DNA from 3 places in the Serratia sp. TSA_130.1 genome. Region 2 is predicted to be linked to each of the others. Evidence: predicted binding sites of a transcription regulator. Region 2 holds the regulator's gene; each other region holds the start of a gene.

Region 1 (3,266 bases), on a different contig from region 2:
CGAAATAAGCCTTGATGCCCGCCAGAATCGACTCCGCCACCTGCTGCTGGAAATGGCTGGTGCGCAGCTTGCGCTCCTCTTCGATATTGCTGATAAACGCCGTTTCCACCAGGATCGACGGGATATCCGGCGCCTTCAACACCGCAAAACCGGCCTGATCGACGCGATTCTTGTGCAACCGGTTGATTTTACCCATCCGGTTCAGCACTTCCTTGCCGAACTTCAGGCTATCGTTGATGGTTGCGGTCTGGATCAAATCGAACATGGTGTGGTCGAGATAGCGGTCGCCGCTCTTGCTGACGCCACCGATTTGGTCCGAGGCGTTCTGCGTCTGCGCCAGGAACTTGGCCGCCGAGCTGGTGGCGCCTTTGGTGGACAACGCGAACACCGATGACCCGCGCGCGGCGCGGCTGGTGAAGGCGTCGGCGTGAATCGAAACGAACAGATCGGCGCGCTGCTTGCGCGCCTTGGCGACGCGCACCTTGAGCGGGATAAACACGTCTTCATTGCGCGTCATGAACACCTTCATGTTCGGCTCGCGCTTGATCATGGCGCTCAGCTTGCGGGCAATCTGCAGCACGATGTCTTTCTCGCGCGTCTTATACTTGCCGATCGCACCGGGATCTTCGCCCCCGTGGCCAGGATCCAGCATGATGACGATCGGCCGATCGCGCCCCGCCTTGCCGGCCTGCGGCGCTTCGGGCGGCAGCGTGCGCTCCAGATCGCCTTTGTTGTAATCTTCCAGTAACGCCAGTAGCGGATCATACTCCTCGCCGCCGCTGCCGCCCTTGGTCGGGTAGAGATCCATCACCAGACGGTTGCGATACTCCGGCACCGGCGCCAGCGAGAACATGTGCGGGCTGACGCTTTGCTTGAGCTCCAGCACCAGCCGCACGGTATTCTGATCGAACTGGCCGACGCGCGCCTGCTTGAGATAAGGATCGTCGGCGCGCACCTGCCCGGCGATGCCCTTCAGCACGCTGTTGAGATGCACGCCTTCGATATCCACCACCACGCGATCGGGATTGGTCAGGGCGAACTGCTTGTATTTCAGTTCGACGTTGGATTCCAGCGTGACGCGGGTATAAGTGGAGGACGGCCAGACGCGCACGGCAATCACGTGCGATGACGCGGCGAAGCCCGTGCGACTCACACTCAGCAACCAGCTGGCGGCAACGCCCTGTAATAAACGACGGCGGCCCAGATTGTGATTAGCGTTTGGCATGCGGCTCCGGCAGTAATAACTGTTTACAACAGATGAAAAAAACACCAATGACTTGGGAATGCCGAAAACTTTAACCAATCATTCCAGCCCTGTCATCAGAAAATCTTTTTATGGTTTTTCAATTTATTAACGATTTAGCGCCCTTAGCTCGCTCTTCATGACGATTTCCCACTTGCCATTGGCGCAATAAAAGAATAAAAATACAAAAATATCGTATAAATATGCAAAGAGGTTTGCCCGTGAAGGAACGTAGTACAGAGCTGGTGCAAGGATTCCGTCACTCCGTCCCCTATATCAACGCCCACCGCGGCAAGACGTTTGTCATCATGCTCGGTGGGGAAGCCATCGAACACGAGAATTTTTCCAACATCGTCAATGATATCGGGCTGCTGCATAGCCTGGGCATTCGCCTGGTGGTGGTTTACGGCGCTCGGCCGCAGATCGACGCCAATCTGGCGCAGCACAACTATGAACCGATCTACCACAAGCATACGCGCGTGACCGACGCCCATACGCTTGAGTTGGTCAAGCAGGCGGCCGGTTTATTGCAGCTGGACATCACCGCCCGGCTGTCGATGAGCCTCAACAACACGCCGCTGCAGGGCGCGCACATTAACGTGGTCAGCGGCAACTTCATCATCGCGCAGCCGCTGGGCGTCGATGACGGCATCGACTACTGCCACAGCGGCCGCATTCGCCGCATCGATGAAGAAGCGATCCATCGTCAGCTCGACAGCAACGCCATCGTGCTGATCGGCCCGGTCGCCGTCTCGGTGACCGGCGAGAGCTTCAACCTGACTTCGGAGGAAGTCGCGACTCAGCTGGCGATCAAACTGAAAGCGGAAAAAATGATCGGTTTCTGCTCCTCGCAGGGCGTGACCGACGCGGAAGGCAACATCCTTTCCGAGCTGTTCCCCAACGACGCGCAAAAGCGTCTTGAAGAGCTGGAGGAAGGCGGTGATTACCATTCCGGCACCGTGCGCTTCCTGCGCGGCGCGGTGAAAGGCTGCCGCAGCGGCGTGCGCCGCAGCCACCTGATCAGCTATCAGGAGGACGGCGCGCTGGTGCAAGAACTGTTCTCACGCGACGGCATCGGCACCCAAATCGTGATGGAAAGCGCCGAACAGGTGCGCCGGGCGACGATCAACGACATCGGCGGTATTCTGGAGCTCATCCGGCCGCTCGAACAGCAGGGTATTCTGGTGCGCCGTTCGCGTGAACAGCTGGAGATGGAGATCGACAAGTTCACCATTATCGAACGCGATAACCTGACCATCGCCTGCGCGGCGCTGTACCCGTTCCCGGAGGAAAAAATCGGCGAGATGGCCTGCGTGGCGGTGCATCCCGATTACCGCAGCTCTTCGCGCGGCGAGATGCTGCTGCAGCGGGTGGAAAATCAGGCGCGGCAGATGGGATTGAAGAAGCTGTTCGTGCTGACCACACGCAGCATCCACTGGTTCCAGGAGCGTGGCTTCACCCCGGCGGAGGTCGACGTGCTGCCGATGCAGAAACAAGCGTTGTACAACTACCAACGCCGCTCCAAAATTCTGCTGGCGGATCTGTAATCCCTGTGGGCGCGGCCGCTACCGCGCCCCTTCATCGCTTATTCCATCGTCTGCAGCCGTTCAGCCAATCCGCTGCGACGCTGGGTCGGCGTGCGAATGGCCCGCAGCAGCACCGCGTCCGTGGCGTACAGCGAGAGCTGCTGACGCGCACGGGTGATCGCGGTATAGACCAGCTCACGCGTCAGCACCGGCAGGAAATGGTTCGGCAACACCAGAACCGTATGCTCAAACTCCGATCCCTGGGACTTGTGCACCGTCATGGCGTAAGCGGTTTCATGCGCCGGCAAACGGCTCGGCTGCACCGACTTGATGCTGCCGTCCGGCAGTTGGAAATGCACGCGCAGCTCGCCGCGCTCATCCGGCAGAGTAATGCCGATATCCCCATTGAATAACCCCAGCGCGCTGTCGTTGCGGCCGATCATCACCGGCCGCCCCCGATACCAGCGGCCGAGCACACCCGGTTTGCGGTCGATCAG
Region 2 (3,266 bases):
CTTGCGTTCTTCAACGCCGTTTTTACCCAGCACCAGCGGCTGTGCGAAGAAGCGAGCGTATTTGCCGTCGCCTTCAACGTAAGCGCATTCCACAACGCCTTTCTCGCCCTGCAGTGCGCGCACCAGAGACAGACCGAAACGCGCGGCCGCCTGGCCCATGGACAGCGTAGCAGACCCGCCACCGGCTTTGGCTTCCACCACTTCGGTGCCGGCGTTCTGAATGCGTTTGGTCAGATCCGCCACTTCCTGATCGGTGAAGCTCACGCCAGGGATCTGCGACAGCAGAGGCAGGATAGTCACGCCAGAGTGGCCGCCGATGACCGGCACATTCAGCTCTTCCGGCTGCTTGCCTTTCAGCTCGGCCACGAAGGTGTTGGAACGGATGATATCCAGCGAAGTCACGCCGAACAGTTTGTTCTTGTCGTAAACGCCGGCTTTTTTCAACACTTCCGCCGCGATGGCGACCGTGGTGTTAACCGGGTTGGTGATGATGCCGATGCAGGCTTTCGGGCAGGTTTTCGCCACTTGCTCAATCAGGTTACGCACGATGCCGGCGTTAACGTTGAACAGGTCAGAGCGATCCATGCCTGGCTTACGGGCCACGCCGGCGGAAATCAGCACCACGTCCGCACCCTGCAGAGCCGGGGTCGCGTCTTCGCCGCTGAAGCCTTTGATTTTAACTGCGGTTGGGATGTGGCTTAAGTCGACGGCAACGCCTGGGGTAACGGGGGCAATGTCGTAGAGAGAGAGTTCAGAACCTGAAGGAAGCTGGGTTTTGAGTAGAAGGGCGAGGGCCTGGCCGATACCGCCAGCAGCACCGAGAACTGCAACTTTCATCCTATACTCCTTTATTGTCTTAAATATATAAAGCGCCGTGAATGTGTTGGTGACGGACCTTAAATTATTACACCTTTAAAAACAATAAATTAGCTAATTGTTGCCTGCAGGTGCAATAAAATGACCGCTGTCGCGCCCATTTTAGATTAAATCGCTTACGCATGAAGGGCATAGCGCACACTAATCAAAAATAGTGCGAGGTTATTCACGAGCAAGTTAACCGGCCGTTACATTACACCCTTACGCAACATCAGAACAACATCATTTTAATAACATTTTATTTACCAGCGCAGGCCGATTTTCCGACGTCAAAAGGGCATATTCATCACGGCCGGATTTTGTTAAAATGCCGCCCTTTCCTCGCCGCCCGGTCATGTTTATTTTCTTTGGGTCGGCCTTTGTTGCATAAAAATTCATCTATATGCATAATCATGACTTCCATTATCAACATTCCACGGTGCAAAATGCGTAATCCCGCAAAACAGGAAGATCTGATCAAGACGTTCAAAGCGTTATTGAAAGAAGAAAAATTCAGTTCTCAAGGCGAGATCGTTTTGGCGCTGCAAGAAGAAGGCTTCGAAAACATTAACCAATCCAAAGTATCGCGCATGCTGACCAAGTTCGGTGCGGTACGTACGCGCAATGCCAAAATGGAAATGGTGTATTGCCTTCCTGCCGAACTCGGCGTGCCGACCACCACCAGCCCGCTGAAGAACCTGGTGCTGGACGTCGACCATAACGACGCCGTCGTGGTGATCCACACCAGTCCGGGCGCCGCACAGCTGATCGCCCGCCTGCTTGACTCCTTGGGCAAATCCCAGGGCATCCTCGGCACTATCGCCGGCGACGACACGATTTTCGTCACGCCGTCCAGCGGCTTTACCGCTCAGAAGCTGCATGAAGCGATCCTGGGCGTGTTCGAGCAAGAGCTGTGAAACCTGGCGCTAACAAAGTGCGGCTACCGCCCGCATTTTGTTAGCGCTTCTTTAACCCTCGCGTTACCTTTTCGGCCTTCAACCGCGTTTAACACTGCTTTTTTATCCCGCAACAACACATTTCCATGACATATCCATGTAACCAGCAGTACCAACTGTGATCTTCCGCACTTTTGGTCAAAAGCACTTACCTTATTGAAATTACATAAATTTAACATCGAAAGATCGTTTTATGAGCGTTTTTTATTCCTTGTAGTTATAAAAAATAAGGTTCATCGGTTTAAAGTTTCACTAGCAACTGTTAGCGAACTATTAATTTTTCACGTTACTAGCTGTATACTCATTTCCGTGAACTGAATCACAGTTCGTTGGAACTGATAAAAGAATACGATGAGGTGAGATGATGAAAATTAAAGCTACCGTTGCAACCCTGAGCGTTCTGTCCATGCTTTCCTTTGGCGCATTCGCAGCACAATCTGTTGACACAACCCAGGCCGCAAAACTGCAGCCCGCCGGTGTGATCACCGTGAGCGGCGTCGCCGCTGCGCCTTCCGACATTCGTCAGGCGCTGTCCGATAAAGCCGACGCCAAAGGGGCAACCGCTTACCGCGTGATCGAAGCGCGCAACGACGGCAACTTCCACGCGACCGCTGAAATCTACAAATAAGTACCGGCATTACCCGGCAACGGGCAATACATCTCTGGAATCAAACGCTGTCATAACGGCCTTCAAGAATAAAAATCGCTGCCAAGCCCTTCCAGGCTGTTATGACCAAGGATCGCTATCATGAACATGAAAACTACTCTCGCTGCACTCGGTTTGCTGTCTGTCATCTCCTTTGGCGCGTCTGCCGCCCAGTTGGTGACTAACGATCAGACCGCCAATCTGCAATCTATCGGCACCATTACCGTCAGCGGTATCGACGGCGCACCGACCGACATTCGCCAGGCGCTGTCGGAGAAAGCCGATGCTAAAGGCGCGACCGCCTACCGCGTGATCGAAGCGCGTAACGAAGGCAACTACCACGCCACCGCCGAGATTTACAAATAACAACTCTGGGAACGGCTTTGCAGAGCTGATTACCCTCGTCACTGCCACTGCCGAGTTCTGACGCAAACGCCGATTTCCCAGAGACCCTCTCGTCGTCCTATCCGACGAACCCCGTTGCCCTCGCTCGCGAGGGCTTTTTTATGGGCGTAAAAAAGGCCGCGAATGCGGCCCTTAGGTTGGCTTATGCGGCTGAACAATCAGTAGGTCACCTTCGGTTCCTGCTTTTTCGCCAACGCGTCCAACAGGCGATCGTGAATGCCGCCGAAACCGCCGTTGCTCATCACCAGAATGTGGTCGCCCGGCTGTGCGGTTTTCACCACCATCTCCACCAGCGTGTCGAGATCCGCGCTCCAGTGCGCCGGCTGCACGCAGGCATCCGCCACTTCCGCAACCTGCCACGGAATGTGATGCGGCTGGAACAGGAACACTTCATCGGCACGGCC
Region 3 (3,266 bases), on a different contig from region 2:
CGAGCATACTGACATTACTGCGCATTGCCGAATATTGTTCGTTCATATAACCCCTGACCCAGTTCTGTATGTATGATTTTTATCTTGTAAATAAATTTCACGCGTCAGGCGCAGACCGCCTGCCTGATCCCATCGCGTTCCTGTCCAATCGTCAATTGACACTATTTTTAGCAAAAAAACATCAAAATCGGCGCATTTTCTGAAATTTAATTACGCCGCGTGGGTTATCAGCGTGGCTTATTTCGCTGCTTTCTACTTATTTTGAGTTAGGGGAAGCATAAAGCATTTCCCCTGCTAAATGTCGGGTTTATTGCCGGCAAAAGTGATTGACCAGCTGGCCCAACAGTTTGCGCGTCGGTTCGATAAACGCGGTGTCGATGTATTCGTCCGGCTGGTGGGCCTGATCGATGGAACCGGGGCCGAGCACCAAGGTCGGGCAGACCTGTTGCACGAACGGCGCTTCGGTGCAGTAGTTGACCACCTGCGTGCGGGTGCCCAGCAGCTCCTCGATCACCGCTACCATGCGGTGGTCGGTCGGGCATTCGTAGCCCGGTACCGACGCGTGCAGCTCTTCGATGGTCAGGCGGCCCGGCCAGCGTTGGCTCACTGGCTCCAGCGCCTGATGCATCAGTTCGTTGATGTTGTCGAGCGTCATGCCGGGCAGCGGGCGGATATCCAGATGCAGTTCGCAACAGGCGCAGATGCGGTTGGCCGCGTCGCCGCCGCTGATATGGCCGAAGTTCATGGTGGGATAAGGCACGGCGAACGCCGGGTTGTTGTAGCGCTCCTGCAGGGTCTTGCGCAGCTCCATCAGGCGGCCGATGGACTCGTGCATCAGATCGATGGCGTTGACGCCGCGCGCCGGATCGCTGGAGTGGCCGGACTGGCCGACGATGCGAATGGCGTTGGCCATGTGGCCCTTGTGCGCGCGCACCGGCTGCAGCGAGGTCGGCTCGCCGATGATGGCGAAATCCGGACGAATGGCGGTAGAGGCGGCGAAGTAACGCGCGCCGGCCATCGTCGTTTCTTCATCTGCGGTGGCTAAAATGTACAACGGCTTGGTCAGCTTGCTCGCGTCGATATCGCGCACCGCATCCAGAATAAAGGCGAAGAAGCCTTTCATGTCGGCGGTGCCCAGCCCGTAGAGCTTGTTGTCGTGCTCGGTCAGGGTGAAGGGATCGCGCGTCCAGCGGCCTTCGTCGTAAGGCACCGTATCGGTGTGGCCGGCCAGCAGCAGGCCGCCGCTGCCTTCGCCGATGCTGGCCAGCAGGTTGAATTTGTGGCGCGACTCCGGCACCGGCTGTACGTCGACGCGAAAGCCCAGGTCGGCAAACCATCCGGCCAACAAGTTGATTAACGCCTCATTGCTCTGATCGAGGCCGGCATCGGTGGCGCTGATTGACGGAGTGGCGATCAACGCCCGGTACAGCTCAATAAATGGAGGTAATTTCATCTTCACTGTTGACAGCCTTAGGTTAGGATAGTATCAATATTCATGCATTTATTTTGAATAAAAATACAGTAAGCCGAAGCGTAAGGGAACCCGATGCCCGGATGTTTATAAAAGCATCAACGCCTGGCTCCGTGGGTGAACGGCGCAACAACGCTGGCTAGCCCTGTTACCTGGGTCGCAAGCGACCGCACGTCAGTTTAGAAGGTGAAAGGCCACATGTTGAATACGCTGATCGTTGGTGCCAGCGGTTACGCCGGAGCGGAGCTCACGGCTTACCTGAATCGCCACCCACACATGAACATAACCGCTTTAGCGGTTTCAGCGCAAAGTGCAGATGCAGGAAAGTTGCTTTCCGATCTCCATCCCCAGTTGAAAGGCATCGTCGATCTGCCGCTGCAGCCGTTGACTGACGTCGCCAAGGCGGCGCAGGGCATCGACGTGGTGTTCCTCGCCACCGCCCATGAAGTCAGCCACGATATCGCACCGGCTTTCCTGGCGGCGGGCTGCGTGGTGTTCGATCTGTCCGGCGCCTTCCGCGTGCAGGACGCCGGTTTTTATAGCCAGTACTACGGTTTCGAGCATCAGCATGGCGCTCTGCTGGAGCAGGCTGTGTACGGCCTGGCGGAGTGGCAGAGCGACAAGATTAAACAGGCGCAGCTGATCGCGGTGCCGGGCTGTTACCCGACGGCGGCGCAGCTGGCGCTGAAACCGTTGATCGAAAAACAGCTGCTGAATCTGGATCAGTGGCCGGTGATCAACGCCACCAGCGGCGTCAGCGGCGCCGGGCGCAAGGCCAGCATGACCACCAGCTTCTGCGAAGTGAGCCTGCAGCCGTACGGTATTTTCACTCATCGGCACCAGCCGGAGATCGCCGCGCACCTGGGCGTGCCGGTCATCTTTACGCCGCATCTGGGCAATTTCCCGCGCGGCATCCTTGAAACCATCACCTGCCGTCTGAAAGCCGGCGTGACCGCGCAGGACGTCGCGGCCGCCTATCATGCCGCCTATGACGACAAGCCGCTGGTGCGGCTGTACGACCAGGGCGTGCCGGCGCTGAAAGCGGTGGTGGGGCTGCCGTTCTGCGACATCGGTTTTGCGGTGCAGGGCGAGCATCTGATCGCCGTGGCGGTGGAAGACAATCTGCTGAAAGGCGCGGCGGCGCAGGCGGTGCAATGCCTGAATATCCGTTTCGGCTTCCCGGAAACCCAATCACTCCTTTAAACCAGCGTGAGTAAACAGCAATGAACCCGTTAATTATCAAGTTAGGTGGCGTGTTATTAGACAGTGAAGAAGCGCTGGAGCGTCTGTTTACCGCGTTGGACAGCTATCGGCAGCAGCACCAGCGCCCGCTGGTGATCGTGCACGGCGGCGGCTGCGTGGTGGACGAACTGATGAAGCAGCTCGCTTTGCCGGTGGTGAAAAAGAACGGCCTGCGGGTCACGCCGGCCGATCAGATCGACATCATCACCGGGGCGCTGGCCGGCACCGCCAACAAAACGCTGCTGGCGTGGGCGATTAAACACCAAATCAACGCCGTCGGCCTGAGCCTGGCGGACGGCGGCAGCGCGGTCGTGACCCCGCTCGATCCGGCATTGGGCCACGTCGGCAACGCGCAGCCCGGTTCGCCCGCGCTGCTCAATACCCTGCTGGGCGCCGGCTACCTGCCGGTTGTCAGCTCCATCGGCATCACCGCCGAAGGGCAGTTAATGAATGTGAACGCCGATCAGGCGGCGACGGCGCTGGCGGCGACGCTGGGGGCGGACCTTATCCTGCTGTCGGACGTCAGCGGCATCCTCGACGGCAAGGGCCAACG

Evidence for each region. Region 2 encodes ArgR, which controls arginine synthesis, uptake and breakdown. Its sites were predicted from a motif close to ANTGAATAAAAATACANT; they were not measured.
Region 1: the regulator ArgR is predicted to act here: its motif matches at 1,415-1,432, upstream of argA (amino-acid N-acetyltransferase).
Region 3: the regulator ArgR is predicted to act here: its motif matches at 1,506-1,523, upstream of argC (N-acetyl-gamma-glutamyl-phosphate reductase).

The regions. Positions count from the first base shown of each region.
Region 1 is NZ_JBQZFS010000001.1:1,346,352-1,349,617, reverse strand. Features, by position in the region: gene amiC (N-acetylmuramoyl-L-alanine amidase AmiC) at 1-1,225, opposite strand, end outside; gene argA (amino-acid N-acetyltransferase) at 1,465-2,790, shown strand; gene recD (exodeoxyribonuclease V subunit alpha) at 2,829-3,266, opposite strand, start outside.
Region 2 is NZ_JBQZFS010000003.1:70,893-74,158, reverse strand. Features, by position in the region: gene mdh (malate dehydrogenase) at 1-837, opposite strand, end outside; gene argR (transcriptional regulator ArgR) at 1,302-1,772, shown strand; gene yhcN (peroxide/acid stress response protein YhcN) at 2,176-2,439, shown strand; gene yhcN (peroxide/acid stress response protein YhcN) at 2,560-2,823, shown strand; gene mpl (UDP-N-acetylmuramate:L-alanyl-gamma-D-glutamyl-meso-diaminopimelate ligase) at 3,021-3,266, opposite strand, start outside.
Region 3 is NZ_JBQZFS010000009.1:13,460-16,725, reverse strand. Features, by position in the region: gene ppc (phosphoenolpyruvate carboxylase) at 1-46, opposite strand, end outside; gene argE (acetylornithine deacetylase) at 308-1,453, opposite strand; gene argC (N-acetyl-gamma-glutamyl-phosphate reductase) at 1,670-2,674, shown strand; gene argB (acetylglutamate kinase) at 2,695-3,266, shown strand, end outside.